DNA from 2 places in the Paenibacillus sp. Y916 genome. Region 1 is predicted to be linked to the other one. Evidence: predicted binding sites of a transcription regulator. Region 1 holds the regulator's gene; the other holds the start of a gene.
What was found. Region 1 encodes NrdR, which represses ribonucleotide reductase genes. Its sites were predicted from a motif close to AACACNATATATNGTGTT; they were not measured.
Positions count from the first base shown of each region.

Region 2: a site for NrdR is predicted at 6,306-6,323, ahead of AC1TO9_RS07445 (adenosylcobalamin-dependent ribonucleoside-diphosphate reductase). Genes of this name have one in related genera too.

Region 1 is NZ_JBXCJA010000014.1:96,593-104,818, forward strand. Features, by position in the region: gene polA (DNA polymerase I) at 1-100, shown strand, start outside; gene mutM (DNA-formamidopyrimidine glycosylase) at 151-996, shown strand; gene ytaF (sporulation membrane protein YtaF) at 1,129-1,812, shown strand; gene coaE (dephospho-CoA kinase) at 1,821-2,417, shown strand; gene AC1TO9_RS21650 (lytic transglycosylase domain-containing protein) at 2,414-2,977, shown strand; gene AC1TO9_RS21655 (alpha/beta-type small acid-soluble spore protein) at 3,047-3,265, opposite strand; gene nrdR (transcriptional regulator NrdR) at 3,403-3,870, shown strand; tRNA gene AC1TO9_RS21665 (tRNA-Ala) at 3,952-4,027, shown strand; gene AC1TO9_RS21670 (BclA C-terminal domain-containing protein) at 4,458-5,831, shown strand; gene AC1TO9_RS21675 (hypothetical protein) at 6,485-6,733, shown strand; gene AC1TO9_RS21680 (hypothetical protein) at 6,782-6,943, opposite strand; gene AC1TO9_RS21685 (copper amine oxidase N-terminal domain-containing protein) at 6,994-7,320, opposite strand; gene AC1TO9_RS21690 (ABC transporter permease) at 7,573-8,226, shown strand, end outside.
Region 2 is NZ_JBXCJA010000002.1:670,162-678,387, reverse strand. Features, by position in the region: gene AC1TO9_RS07475 (DUF4097 family beta strand repeat-containing protein) at 46-957, opposite strand; gene AC1TO9_RS07470 (DUF1700 domain-containing protein) at 944-1,510, opposite strand; gene AC1TO9_RS07465 (PadR family transcriptional regulator) at 1,586-1,912, opposite strand; gene AC1TO9_RS07460 (hypothetical protein) at 2,134-3,156, opposite strand; gene AC1TO9_RS07455 (YqhG family protein) at 3,409-4,350, opposite strand; gene AC1TO9_RS07450 (DEAD/DEAH box helicase) at 4,352-6,109, opposite strand; gene AC1TO9_RS07445 (adenosylcobalamin-dependent ribonucleoside-diphosphate reductase) at 6,383-8,226, shown strand, end outside.

The DNA of each region.
Region 1 (8,226 bases):
GAAATCACTTGTCCCTGAAATTATGGCACAAGCTCTTCAACTTGTTGTTCCACTACAAGCTGAAGTTAGCTTTGGTAGTAACTGGTATGAAGCTAAATAGTAGCCCTAAAGGTCAGAATTTCGTTATAATGGGTTAGAGGTGAGAGCATTATGCCGGAATTACCGGAAGTAGAAACGATAAAGAACACATTGAATGTATTAATTAAAAACAAAACGATTGATCGTGTTAGTGTTCATTTGGGGCGAATTATTCAGCGTCCTGATGATATAGATGAGTTTTCCTTTTTGATTGCAGGACATACTGTTCAAGGTGTGGAACGACGTGGGAAATTTTTACGTATTCTGATGGATGGGCTTGTACTCGTATCCCATTTACGGATGGAAGGAAGATACGGTCTTTACTCTAGTCAAGACCCAGTAGAGAAGCATACGCATGTTGTCTTTCATTTCAACGACGGTACAGAATTGCGTTATAAAGATGTCCGACAATTTGGTACAATGCACTTGTTCGCAGCAGGTGAGGATCTTGTGAATTTACCGTTATCTAAGCTAGGTGTTGAGCCATTAGATGAGTCATTTACGCTAGAGCAATTCAAGAAGATACTAACGGGGAAGAAGACTAAGATTAAATCAGTCCTCTTGAACCAGGTATATGTCGTCGGAATTGGTAATATCTATGTAGATGAATCTTTATTTAAAGCGGGAATCCATCCAGAGCAACCAACAAATTCTATAGAGGACAAGCAGCTTGGGATATTACATGGCTCCATCGTCAGAATATTATTGGAATCCATTGAAGCGGGAGGATCCTCGATCAAATCATATGTGGATGGCCAAGGAGAGATGGGGATGTTCCAGCAGGAACTTCAAGTGTACGGACGTGAGAACAAACCTTGTATCAACTGTGGATCACTTATCGAAAAGATAGTTGTGGGCGGAAGAGGTACGCATTTCTGTCCGAGATGTCAAAGGCTCCAAGTGCGAACGATCTCTTAAGCAGTAATAATGATGTTAATGTGCACCCACCCGTTTCGTCTTCCATATAATAACGGAGGATACATCAATGGCTACGGAAGAGTTTCGGATGAAATATTCGATGCTTCCGTACGAGATAGGGAGGGGACAGGGGTGCACAGTCATATTTTTGCACTGATGTTGCTGGCTTTTGCGGTAAGTTTGGATAGTTTTGGAGTGGGGATTACATATGGCTTGAAGCAGGTGAAGATTCCCTTGCTTTCGATTATGATCATATCTACTCTTTCGGGTGTTGTTATTTACATTTCGATGCAAGTGGGTGTTATGTTAGCGAACTTTATTACTCCTACTGTAGCGTCTGTTGTAGGGGCTATTATTCTCATAATTATGGGATTATGGTCTTTGGTCCAGATGGTTGTGCAGAAGGAGAAGGAGCAAGTGGTTAAACCTGTAATTATTGAGAAGATGGAGGGAAATCCTCAACTTCCAGTGGAGCGCAAATTGTTCACATTTGAAATTCGCAAAATGGGGCTTGTTATTCAAATATTAAGGACTCCATCCTCCGCTGACGTGGATAAATCGGGTAGTATCTCGGGTTATGAGGCGATGTGGTTGGGGATCGCGTTGTCTTTAGATGCATTCGGAGCAGGTTTGGGTGCAGCTCTACTTGGTTTTTCGCCCTTGTCCACATCGCTAGTTATAGCTGTCTTTAGTGGTAGTTTTCTCGTTATGGGTATGAATACAGGGTTTCGATTTGCTATGAAATCATGGACACGGCACATGACGGCATTGCCAGCTTTAATGTTAATAATAATGGGAATAATGAAGCTATTATGAGGTGAAATATGAATATAGGATTAACCGGAGGAATTGCTACAGGGAAGAGTACCGTGTCCTCTCTTCTGGTGAAGAAGGGGGCTTTGCTAGTTGATGCAGATGCCATTGCCCGGGATGTTATGCTCCCGGGTCAGCCTGTTCTTACTGCAGTGACGAATTTTTTTGGACAAGCTATATTACAAGCAGACGGTACTTTAGATCGGAAGAAGCTCGGGAGTATTGTATTTAATGATAAAGAAGCTCTTAAGATATTGAATGATATTAGTCATCCTGAAATTCGCAAACAATTGAGTGAACGTATGAAGGAACTCGAGAAGCAGAATCCGGAAACGCTCATTGTGGTTGATATCCCTCTATTGTTAGAATCAGGACTACAATCGATGTTCGAACAAGTGCTGGTGGTATATGTATCAAGGGATATACAGAAGCTAAGGTTGATGCAAAGAGATGGCTTGTCTAATGATGAAGCGGAAGCTAGGCTCCACGCACAAATGGATATAGAAATGAAGAAGACTATGACAGATCTCGTAATCGATAACAGTGATAGCTTAGCGACAACGGAGCAACAAGTAAATGAATTATGGCTCCAGTTAGGCCAGTTATGAGACTTTTTCGTAAAAAGAGGGTACTTATGCTTCTTTTCACTACATTTGTCATGTTGTTATTCTTCAATGGTAATTGGATGTCTTGGTTTTATCCTATTCATTTCAAAGAAGAGATTAAACTTCAAGCTGAAGAGTATGATGTTGATCCGTATTTAATTGCTGCTATTATCCGAGTAGAGTCAAATTTTAAGACGGGTAAAGAGTCGAGTAAAGGTGCGATTGGAATTATGCAACTTATGCCGACTACAGCGACTTGGGCTATGGAAATGGCTAAACTCCCTGAAGTATCTCTAGATCGGATTAAGCATGAAGTCAGTCCTAATATTCAGCTAGGTACCTGGTACTTATCCTCTTTATTTAAGCAGTTTGATGGTAATAGGGCGATAGCCATTGCCGCATACAATGCAGGTCCGGGTAATGTGAAAAGCTGGATGAATAAAGGTCTATGGGATGGACAAATTGAAACGGTTAAAGAAATTCCGATTGATCAGACTAGGCATTATGTACAACGTGTATTATATTATTACGAGAAATATACGGATGTGTATGATAAGTTCTAATGTTGATGAACTAAAAAGAAGTGTTAGGCTAGATATTAATCCGGCCCAACACTCCTAATCTAAATTATACTAGCTGTATTGACCAGCCAATTGTTGTTCTGCAATGGTTACTAATCGTTTGGTAATATACCCTCCGATTGAACCGTTCTCATATGAAGTCATATTACCTTGATATCCATCTTGAGGAATGCTAATTCCAAGTTCTTGAGCAATTTCATATTTCATTTGTTCAAGGGCACCTGTAGCTTTAGTTACAACTAAGTTGTTAGAGTTGCTGTTTGAGCTCATTGTTGTTCACCTCCTCGCTGTTGGTAAAAGTATTATGTGCTTTAAATACAATCTTCATAACTAAATAAAGTGTGAAAATTAAGGAAATAAATATAAATGTTGGACTAATCCACTGTGAAAAGGAAGTGTTGAGGAAAATGAAGTGCCCTTTCTGTGACTATTCGGGAACTAAGGTGTTGGATTCGCGTCCGGCGAATGAGAATAAATCGATCCGACGTAGGCGTGAATGTGAACAATGTGCACGGAGATTCACTACGTTTGAAATGGTTGAAGAAGCCCCTCTAATTGTAATCAAGAAGAATGGTAATCGTGAGGAGTTTAGCAGAGATAAGATGATGCGCGGATTGATTCGAGCTTGCGAGAAACGACCAGTATCTGTAGAACAGTTCGATATGATCGTCTCAGAGGTAGAAAAGGCACTTCGCGATACGGCTGTACCAGAAGTGGAAAGTCAACAGATCGGGGAACTGGTGATGGAAGAGCTATATCAGGTGGATGAGGTTGCTTATGTACGATTTGCTTCTGTATATCGCCAATTTAAGGATATTAATATGTTCATGAAAGAACTGAAGACTCTTTTATCTAAAAGTACGTCTGAGGAATAAGAGGAATATTATCAAGGGGATATATTGATATTGACATAATCTTTATTGTTTGATAAGTTATTAGTTGTTGTCAAAGTCAATGGGGCCTTAGCTCAGCTGGGAGAGCGCATCGCTGGCAGTGATGAGGTCAGGGGTTCGATCCCCCTAGGCTCCACCAATAAAACAAATCAACCACGTCCATAGGACGTGGTTTTCTGTTTATTATGGTGGAGCCACAAGGCAGACCGCGCGCACGAAGCGAATGTGGAGGAGTACGGCGTCTCAATCTACCGCTAAAAGTCCTCGTCGAGTTGGCTATGTTAGCATATGAACAAGATTCGGACATCCTATGATGGAATAGCGAGTTAAACGAACTATATCCCGTTCCAATAGGTTTCCTTTCTTATCCGACAAGCAGGCAATGTTTTTCTTACCATAGTTTTCAAAAACATTAATTCAATTTATATAGATTGCTCTTTTTTTGTTTTTTGTAATCAGCACTACATTTTATTACAAAAAGATATGTTATAACTATATTGAAGGAATGCTAACGATGATTGTTTTCATTTATTTAAAATAATATGTATATCGAGGGGAGTAAGATTATTTTGATCATTGAAAAGAAAATGAAATATGAATTGATGGGTGGGTATAATAAGATTAAGAAGCAAATGAGCGCTTTGCTTGTTTTTATTTTGATTGCTTCTAGTTTGATTGCTTCTAGTATGTTTGCATTACCCGTTGCAGCAGCGACAGAAAATACGCTAGGGAAGGTAACAAATACTCCAATTTATGTAGATGGTAAGAAGGCAGAACAGGATATCCTTTCAATTTCTATTGATAACTCATTATATTTGCCACTTCGTGCGACCTCTCAGCTACTCGGATTAAAAGTAGACTGGAGTCAAGCAGAGCAAGCGGTTTACATTACAACTAGCTCTATCTCATTTACTGCCTCCCCTAATAATGATACTGGATTGAACACAGGGTCTACAATTTCAGGGAAAGTATCCAATGCTACTCTTTCTGTAGATGGCAAGCAGATTCAATTGTTAGATACAAACGGTAATAAAATTTCTCCTCTATCGTTCCATGGCAGTGTATACTTGCCGATTCGAGCGCTCGCCACTTCTCTTGGGTTGGAAATAGCTTGGGAGGGTGATGGTGCTAAGGGACAAGTCAATATTAATACTCAGTCAGCAAGTGAAAAGCCAACAGGTGAAAAGGGTGATCAGGGCGAGCAAGGTGACGCAGGAGCAACAGGACCAACAGGACCAACAGGATCGCAAGGTGATAAAGGAGCTAAAGGCGACACAGGGTCAGCAGGACCAGCAGGACCAACAGGATTGCAAGGTGATAAAGGAGATATAGGCGACACGGGAGCAACAGGACCAGCAGGACCGCAAGGTGATAAAGGCGACACAGGCGACACAGGGCCAGCAGGATCAACAGGATTGCAAGGTGATAAAGGAGATAAGGGCGACACGGGTGCAACTGGAGCATCGGGACCGCAAGGTGATAAGGGAGATAAGGGCGACACGGGTGCAACTGGAGCTGCTGGCCCACAAGGCGAGTCAGGAAGTAACTCCATTCCTTGGGCAAATGCTGTCACGCAAAATACAGCGGTTTCTGTCACTTATGAGGGAATAAAAATACCTTGGCCGTCGGCTTCACTTAATACAACAAACTACACTCATTTATCTGACGGTATAGAAGTTAAACAAACGGGATTTTATTACATTACCTACCATGTTAATTTGACGGAGGCAAAAAGCATTGGAACCCGGTTACTCATAAATGATTTTTCACTTTTGACTTCTACCATTCCTCCAGGTCATGCTCAATCAAATTATTCAGCTACTGTGATAGAGTATATTACTGCAGGAAGCAAAATTTCTCTTCAATTATATGGAGCTTCAGAACTTGTGGAATTGGTAACTCGAGGTCAAGGCGCTTCAATATCTATTATGAAGCTTTCCTAATATACTTTCAATTTGGCTATACGAAGCAGGAAGGTCATCATTATGTGAAAAATGATGACCTTTTTATTTTGCGCCCAGCATGGGCGCTATCTATAGGGTGTGAGTCCCGAATGGTGAAGGAAAATGATGGAGTTTAAGCACTTAAAGTTTATGGTGAGAAGCTATTATTAGTATGAGTCGAACAGTTCGTGAAAAATGGCAAGAATAAAAATACTATAACATCTTTATCCTCACTCTATTTTATGGTTGTGTAAATGACCATCCGTGGTAGAGCGCATCGCTGGCAGTGATGAGGTCAGGGGTTCGATCCCACTAGGCTCCACCTTAAATTTTATCCTTCAAACCCTTACTCTGTAAGGGTTTTTTTGTTTTAGGTAAATGCTTTATTAGTTAATGAGTTTTTTGAATTTGGTGTAATGGGGACGAATTGGGGACGAAATAATATGGAGAGTAATCTGCTTATGACATTGCATATGCTAGTTCTCTTTTAGTTGATAAGGTTCTTATCGGTGGCGATACCAATATATTCAGACCCAATACAAATATTAATGGTGCTTATTTAAGCTATTCAATAAATTCTATTTTAAAAGATCGCTGAAATTCTTTCAACAGCGGACGAGAAAATTGAAAATACGGAATATAAGCAGACTGAATTGGGTGAGATACCGATTGAATGGAATACCGTGACTCTAGGAAGTGTTGCGGATCGTATAACTAGAAAAAATACGGAACAAATATCGAATAATATTCTAACGATTTCAGCTCAACACGGTTTAGTTAGTCAATATGAATATTTCAATAAAAAGGTAGCTAGTGGCTCATATAATTCTCCTTTGGTATTGTCTTTTATGATTTTCTCTAGCAAGTTGTTTATCAAACCTTCCGCCGTGATGAGTCAGTGATTCGTTTCATATGCCAGAAAATGGCATGTTCTACAGCTGTACTTATTCTCATTCAACAGGTGCTTGATTGAATATCTCACGTAATTTTTTATTACCATCTTTGCTAAAAACACCTCTCTTCACGCCTTTGTCTACGAGTTGTTCGATCTTCTGAAAGAGCAAGGAACGATGGTGGAAAGTATTGACCGTATAACCATCGATTTTGAACAAGTGTTTATTCAGATTGTAAAGGGAGGGAACAGCCACTATATTCAATGAAGCTATTTTTTATCGAATATTATTACCGTTTTGGAGTTCGCAATATATTCTACGGAGGATTCCAGCAGCTCCGACACAAAGCGTACCGGTACAAACGTACTGTCCTTCTTCAATAGCAACGGCGTATCAAAAGAAACCGTTTGTCCATTCACGTTTGCTTTCTTCTCATTAACGATCCAGCGGATCGTTACCTCTTTTTTGTTTTGGTTCCACAATACCTCCGAACCCAACCGCTCAGACACAAACCGAATCGGGACATATGTGCGGCCCGATTCAATAAACGGGAAGCTATCACTCTGCTCAATGAATAAACTCCTTTCATTTGCTATATAAAATCCTTAAAAATTATATTTTGGTAAAAGATTACCAATATGTTTTTCTGATTTAAAGGCATTGTTAACTGATTGTTAATGAGGTTGAATATGAATATAAATTGAATGAATTTTAGAATATACTAAAAGCGCTTTGCAACTGTATGATTAGTTTGTGAACAAATAGCATAGAAAGAATGGGGTGAATTTTTGGAAATACAAATTGAGAAAGGGTACAAGGAAAATAAGTTTTCTTCAATAAAAAAATCTATGAAACAATATTGTATTAAGTTTTTAAAGCAATGGCAATTGCATGTCATTATCCTTCCTGTATTGCTCTATTTTGTAATATTCGAATATTACCCTATGTATGGGTTGCAAATTGCATTTAAGGATTTCATTGCTTCAAAAGGGATCTGGAATAGTCCGTGGGTAGGTATAGAGCATTTCCAACGATTTTATGAAAGCTATCAGTTTTGGAGACTGGTTAAGAACACATTAGAGATTGGTTTATTTCAGCTTATCGTAGGATTTCCTTTGCCTATCATTCTAGCTTTATTGCTCAATGAGGTTAGAGTAAGCTGGTTCCGTAAAACTGTTCAAACGATAACGTATGCTCCACATTTTCTATCTTCAGTCGTTGTTGTAGGGATGATTATAATGTTTCTTGATCCAGATTCAGGTATGATTAATCGCTTATTAGTCGTGTTAGGGATGGAAAGTAAAGATTTTATGACTGATCCTGCATGGTTCAAAACGATTTATGTATTGTCTGGAGCATGGCAATCACTTGGATGGAACTCAATTATTTATTTGGCCGCACTAACAGCTATTGATCCTCAGCTATATGAAGCTGCAAAGGTTGATGGAGCAAACTTATTCAATCGCATTAGACATATTAATTTCCCTGCGTTAATTCCTACG
Region 2 (8,226 bases), on a different contig from region 1:
GTTATATTTACCAATAACTTTTCTTTCAAGAAGTGGTACGGACAATCATCGGTTTTCTACAGTTATTTTTCCATCCTTCGAAGATAAATTGATTTTAACTTCTCCCGATCCAATTGTAACGTTAGATCTTTCTTCGCCGAAAATCTTAATGCTTCCGTTATCAGCCTGTGCATGAATCGTCGCATTTGTAGGCTCGGTAGAAGTCAAAATATCAATGCGACCATTATTGGTAGTGAAGTCAATCGGGTAATCAAGTGAGTCTGTCAACAATTCGATCTGCCCGTCATTCGCATTTGCTGAGAGCTTGCCTTTGATCTCTTTCAGCCCGATCTTTCCGTTATCAGCAACGGCGGAGACTAAATCTGCCTGAATACGTTTAAACTCAATACGCCCATCATTTGCTTTAGCTTTGATGGTAGAGCCAATCATATTTTCTGCTTTTATTCGACCGTTATCGGATTCAATAATAATCGAATCAGCGTGAATGTCTCTTAATTCAATCCGTCCGTCATTCGCTTTAACGTTTACTTCGCTTGCCTCCATATCTTCTGCTGAAATCGAACCATTGCTGCTCTGAATCTGTACGGTGTCATACAGTTTTTTCGGTACATACACTTTCAATGTTTCTGATTTCGGAACAATGTCGAAATTATAAAATTTAGGACTCGCTTCTTTATAGACAATTGATAAAATGGAGTCCCGAACGGTAGCCGAAACATTATTTCTTATACCACGTCCTGAAATTTCGATAAAAGCACCCGCTTCATTTGTGGGAATCAGTTCAACCCGAGCATCATTGGTTGATATCTTAATGTTCGTGAAATTCTCATCTTTAATTGTGATTTCTTCCGTAACCCATTCGGATTTTTGTGTTAAATTATAGGTCAAAACACTTCCGACAACACCGACTAGTAAAAGGAGCAAAGCAATAATCGATATCTTTTTAATGTTCAGCATGTTTTAAACCTCCTTTCACAAGTTTCATGTTGAATTTCATATAGTAAACAAAACCGTTCATCAAAGACTTCGTAGCGAATAGCATACCAATTGCGATGAAGAAACCGAGTCCACACAAGGCTACTGAACTGAATAAATCGAAATACTCAAATGTACTTGGGTAAATAATAACATTTAGCAAAACGAGGAGAGGTGCTGCTATAAATCCAATGCCTGCCACCCAGCCAGCAATAATTACAGCGAGTATTGCAATGAATGGTCCAAGGACAATAATAAGGTTGAAGAACCCTAAACCAATAAGAGCCCACATTGCACGCATAATATTACCCGTTGTTACAGTAGTTTTCGCTTTTTCAAGATGGTATGTTGCGGACAACTCTTTGCCTATATTTTTTGGAGAGCCAAGGGAGGTTGCAATTTGCTCCTCGGATTTCCCATCTAAAAGCCCATTTGTGAAATACTCTTCATAGTCCTGTAATATTTCTTGCCGGTCGTTGATAGGAAGTCGTGTTAGAGTTGCTTTTAGTTCCTTTAGAAATTTTTCCTTATTCATCTAAACATTCCTTCCAAATAAATTTTCTGATCTATTCTTGATTGGATTACAATGCTTCAACTATCTGTCGGAAAATTAAATTTCATTCCGTAAACTTTCCTCGATTAATGTATTCACGCCATCCGTGAAATTCCTCCATTCCGCCAACTGTTCATGAAGATACTGGCGACCTGTCTCTGTCAACTTGTAATATTTCCGTGGAGGACCTTCCGTTGAATCCTGCAAATAGGTCGTGAAATAACCCTCCTTTGTCAAACGGCGAAGGAGGGGATAAACCGATCCTTCCGAAATGGCAATCTGATTGGAAATCTTTTGTACGAGTTCGTATCCGTAGCGATCTTGCTTGTCGAGAAGGACAAGAACACATAGATTCAAAACACCTTTTTTGAATTGAATATTCACCCAACAACTTCTCCCTCACTACTAGTTAATGTACAGTACCGTTTCATGTAAAGTACTTGCTGAAAAGAATATATCACATGGTACTATCCATTGCAAGGTACTGATAATTTATAATAGTGCGGATGCACCTGACACCCACACTATTATAAATTATTTGTTTTAGGATCTTTTATATTTGACTTTTCTTTTATAGATTGAACCTTTTCATCCACATAACAAGATCATTCTGTCAACTCAGGGAAAGCACGGAATTCCCCTTTGCTGCGTAAGAGAGATAAGGGAAGATATCGCTGTCCGCTCAGACCGGTACCTACATAAATAGTTTGTTGCGGAGTAGCTTTACTAGAGGTCCACTTCTGAAAACCTGATACTGCAAAGGGTCCGCCCACATCATCATTATGATAGGGTGCCGTGAAGATTAAGTTGTTATTATTATTGATATAGTTGACTATATCGTCGTCAGATAGCAGCGATAGACGTGGGGTTGTGATCCACATGAGATTTGCTAGTGGGTCTCTTTCCCCTTGTCGAGCTACCGCAGCTGCGGATGTAAAAGAGTAATCTTGTTCAGTAAAGTGTGCGGTATTTAGCTTAGAAGTTTGTAGGTTGAGCTTCTTTAAGTGCGATTCGTCCCAAGGAAGGACGTCCATGGTTAGTGCGTTAAGGTATAAGGTCTCATAGTTCCCAAATGATATTTTCCATAAAGGGAGTAATGGTGCATAGAGAGGCTCTATGTTAGTTGGGTACGCATACTTAGATGATGAGGAAATGATGTCTGACTGCATCAAGGTCTGATGCAGGGAAGTTAGATCGTAAGGTACCGAGGGACTGCGTCCGTATTCGCTGAGTATATAGGCTTGGGTATCACTGTCTTCTGCTGTGAAGATGAGATAGCCGAGTTCTTGTTGATTCATGGATACGGTAACGAGCCAGCTATGTGTACCAGGTCCTAGCGGGAAGTACCCAAGTTCGGAATTCTTCCAAGAAGCGAATGATGCTTGTTCTGAAAGTTGCTCGACAACAGTCTCGGTAAGAGTCTTTAAGACGGAAGGAGCAGGAATTGAACTCTGACCTGTTGTGACAGCCCAATCCGAAGGCTCATTGGGGGATTGCACTGTAGTCTTTTTCACGACAAAGGATTTTTTAGATATTGCTGCAGCACTGACAGTAGATACAGAAGCCGACGGCTGAGTGGCAGACATCAACAAATGGACACTGAGCAGGGCGATCATTAACTTGGACATTGTAGGTAAGAAGTTCATACAATCCACCTTTCACAAATAGAGGTTGTTCAAAAAGTCATCTTTTGATCACGAAGCATAGTGGGAAGCGTATTCGACATCGAATATTGAATTCAGCCGGTCTTACTCGCACTAATGGGAGCTTATTACAGTGTAAAGGACAGGCTTTAAAAAGGGTGTTGCAAACTGTCATGAGGCCAATGAAAAGAGAGGGTCTTATTTTGCCCTCTTTTAGCGATGGAAGTCATACTATCTCTACTGCATAGGTCTGAGGTGAAATAGACCGCAAGTTATGGCGGACAGTTTCACTTTGGGCTCGTATTGCCAGGCCATTTCACTACGTCTTGCATCGTATTGCTCACGGATGTGGTTATTCTTCTCTTCATCGGGGTCATTCATCATATGTTCATAATAACTATCAATAATCGCGAGCTCTTCCTTTAACCGTTCTTGTGCTTGATCTGCCCATTGGTAGTCGAGTTGGTTGAGTGTAGCAATCAGATTGGATTGTAACTGTTCGGCAGCCTTGCCTAAAGACAGTTCCGCAGGATTAATATGAACATTCTCGGGAATTCTCGGGCTTAAGCTTCGACCTGCTAATTGTTGACGGAAATCCTTGGTTATGACACCACTTAACAAAGAGATCCCCATGAAATGGAGTTGTTCTTTTTTCACATCACAAGTCATTTCTACTTTGAAGCAGACCGCTAACCAAGGTTCATAGGCGGCAGAGAATAGTGCGCGACGTTGTAAGTTTCCTGGTTCTTCAAATAAATAGACAGAGGAGCCTTCCCGTCTAGCAGCATCCCATATTTGCTGAAGTCGTTGGCTTCCATAGTTCACATCTTCACGTAGAATTCGACCGGGTCCCATGCGAGGCACCGTAGGTGTTACATCGAAATAGCGTGACAGAATGCTGTCTTGCGGAATCCCCTCACTATTCATTATAGGAGCAGGCTTCACATCGGGTACGGTGTAGCGTTCGGAATCGAAGACAAAGGTGTAGCACAAAGTTTCGGGATCTACTCCAGTACGCTCAACAAATCCCCAATAATAGGGACGATTCGTTAGTTGCTTATCAGCTTGGGGCGATAACTTCACCGTGATATGATATGGAGATTTCTCGATCACTTGACAGTCGGTCGCTTCTAAATAAGTCATCATATGTTGTTGTACTTGATCAGAAGACATACTCATGTCATGCCTCTTCCTCTCTTAATTCACTTAGGTCACTTATGCCTTCAACTTCAACTTGCCGCTTTACTTCATCTAATGTTTGACCGAGTGAACTAACCTTTTGTCTTAACTCCTCATTCGATTGGGATTCCAATACTATTTTATAGAGACTTTTCTCTAGAGATTCCTTTTTCTCGAATCGCTCTAGGATGACATCGAGTCCACCAATGACTGTTTCGAACATATTAATTTTTTCATGTAGCAAATTTAAAATATGTTCTTCAATCGTTCCTGTCGTAGATAAATTGAATATCTTCACATCATTCTGTTGTCCTAATCGGTGGATTCTCCCAATTCGTTGCTCTACACGCATCGGGTTCCATGGCAGATCGAAGTTAATCATATGGTGGCAAAATTGTAGATTGATCCCTTCGCCACCCGCTTCCGTAGCAATCATCACTTGTGCTCGACCACGAAATAGATCCATCATCCAATCCTTCTTACCACGATTCATACCTCCACGATAAGGAACGCAATTCAGTCCATGTGCACGAAAATACTGCAATAAATATTCTTGAGTGGCACGGTATTCTGTAAATACGATCACTTTTTCATTCATATCGCGGATAAGCTCCATCGTTTTCTCGGCCTTGGTGTTGGACTTGATTTCTTTGATCATATAGACGAGATCCCATATTTTGGCGCGAAGAGGGGAGTCCTCGGGCATTTTCTTAGTTAGATTTACTAACGTAACGAATACAGCATCACGGCTACTGCAAACTTCGCGTTGAAGGGTTACTAAAGACAGCATACTGCTGAGGTTACTTCCGGCTGCATCATACTGATCTTTCACATAAGAAGTCACACCGTCATATAAAGCTTGCTCGTCAGGAGATAGTTGAAGATTGACATTACGAACCGTTCTTTTGGTGAAAATAGTAGGACCTTCGCCCCGACGATTACGAATCATGACCTTAGAAAGTTCGTCTTTCAATAGTCCTTCGTTCTTAGCGATGCGCTTATCGACAACATAGTTCGTGGAGAACTCACCCTGTTTCCCAAGTTGACCAGGCTTCAGCAGTGTGATCAGATTGAATAACTCTCGAAGGTCGTTCTGAACAGGAGTTGCTGTGAGTAGCAGACAATATTTCTTCCTGAGCTTTTGGATGAATTGGTAGTTCGATGTCTTCTTATTTTTGAGTTTATGTGCTTCATCAATAATGAGCATGTCATATTCTTGATCTAATAGAATTTCCTTGTGAGGATCTCTCTTCGCTGTATCCATAGAAGCTACGACGATATCTGAGTTCCAAGAGTAGGCTTTCTTCTGAGCGACGGCTGGAATGCCAAACTTACTATTCAATTCACGAACCCACTGAAGAACCAATGACGCCGGTACGAGAATAAGCACTTTCGAGACTAGCCCGCGAATGATATATTCTTTTAGAATAAGTCCAGCCTCAATTGTCTTACCCAGCCCTACTTCATCTGCCAGAATAGCTCTCCCAGACATGTTAAATAATACTTTACGTGCCGTATCTATTTGATGGGGAAGCGGGGTTAGACCTTGAAGGTATTTGAGACATTGTAATTCATCAAAACTTGTAACCAAACGGGATTCTTCACCCTGTACAGCTAATTGGAACAATCGCCAGTCGCCCCAAGGTCCTCCTTTGTCAACACGATTCTCTAAATCTTCAAGCCAACGATTATCAATCACGAGTGGAACGGGCAACTCTTGTGTCGTCATAATGTGAGGATGAGTGCTTGGCGTATCCATGATTACCCTCCCTTTTGAATGAATAGAATTCACTGTAAGGTGTAGTATGCACTGAAGTAGTGGAGTTCATAACTAATGATGAAAGAAAGAGGTTGATAGAGGAAAATGAAGATTGTCTAATAATGAATAGGTTTCTTGGCTGAAATTTCACCAATTCGGCATAGAATTACAATATGTAGTGTAGTATAATATTCTGAGCACAATATATTGTGGAATATAGTTTTGGAATCTCGGATTTCAAAACATGAATACCATTAATGGGAGGTTGTTTTTTTGAGCGAATTACAGCATACAAGCCGATTAGAGGGCTTAAGTGAGAAAATATTTCTGGATAGATACGCGTGGAAAGATGCGGATAGTAATAACGCTAAGGTAGGGGATGTAGTTCTAGTCCTGACGAAGGATGACCCTAAATTCCCAACGAAGGAAGTAGGCGAAATTGTTAAGCGCGAGGGTAGATCGGTAACGGTGAAAACGCGCAGTGGCGAACTTGTAGAGTCTCAAGTTGAGAAGCTTACATTGAATATTGAGAAGACACCTGAAGAGATGTGGGATCGCTTAGCGAAGGCGATGTCCTCTGTTGAGGAGACACCAGAGCTTCAAGCCGAATGGCAAGGGAAGTTCCGTTATCTGTTGGATGATTGGAAGCTTGTTCCTGGGGGACGGATTGCGGCAGGAGCTGGTGCGAGTGAAGAACTGACCTTGTTTAACTGTTATGTTATCCCTTCACCAAAAGACAGCCGTGGCGGTATTATGAACACTCTTTCGGAGATGACAGAGATTATGGCACGTGGTGGAGGTGTGGGGATAAACTTATCATCCCTTCGACCGCATAGATCGATCGTCAAAGGGGTAAATGGTTCATCAAGTGGTGCTGTATCATGGGGAGGTCTATTCAGTTATACGACGGGTCTAATTGAACAGGGTGGTAGCCGACGTGGGGCGCTCATGTTGATGATTAACGATTGGCATCCGGATGTACTAGATTTCATTACGGTGAAGCAGACGATGGGTCAAGTAACGAATGCTAACCTATCTGTTTGTGTGAGCAATGGGTTCATGAAGGCTGTCAAAGAAGATCTAGATTGGGAATTAGTATTCCCAGACACATCAATGCCTGGTTACGATGAAACGTGGGATGGCGATTTAGATAAGTGGAAGCAAGCTGGAGGCAAAGTGATCCCGTACCGTACGGTGAAAGCACGTGAAATTTGGAATACGATTACGGAAGCGGCATGGAAATCCGCTGAACCTGGTGTCGTATTCATGGAACGTTATAATGATATGTCTAACAGTTGGTATTTTAACCCGATTATTTGTACGAATCCTTGTGGTGAGCAAGGCTTGCCGGCTTGGGGTGTATGTAATTTATCTGCGATTAATTTATCGAAGTTCTACGATGCGAAGACGCATGATGTGAATTGGGATGAACTAGCAACAACAACTCGTTATTCGGTGCGCTTCTTGGATAATGTCATTAACAAGACACCTTACCATTTTGAAGAGAATGAGAAGAACCAGAAGAAGGAGCGGCGTGTAGGTCTAGGTACGATGGGGCTCGCAGAATTGATGATTAAACTGAATATTCGTTACGGTAGCCCAGAATCATTGGAATTCCTTGATAAAGTATTTGGTTTCATAGCTCGCGAATCTTACTTGGCATCGGCAGATATTGCGGAAGAGAAAGGTTCATTCACAGCATTTGATGCTGAGAAATACTTACAAAGTGGATTCATGCGTAATATGACGGAAGTCTACCCAGAAGTTGGCCAAGCTATTAGAGAAAAAGGTATGCGTAACGTGACAGTCATTACGCAAGCACCGACAGGTAGTACGGGTACAATGGTCGGGACTTCAACGGGGATTGAGCCATATTTCGCATTCAAATATTATCGTCAAAGTCGTCTAGGTTATGATGAGCAATTCGTGCCGATCGCGCAGGAGTGGATTGAAGCACATCCTGGTCAGGAATTGCCGGATTATTTCGTCACATCGATGGATCTGTCGGCTAAAGAGCATATTTATGTACAAGCAGCGATTCAGCGCTGGGTAGATAGCTCCATCTCGAAGACAGCCAACTGTCCTTCCGACTTTACCGTAGAAGAGACGGCAGAGCT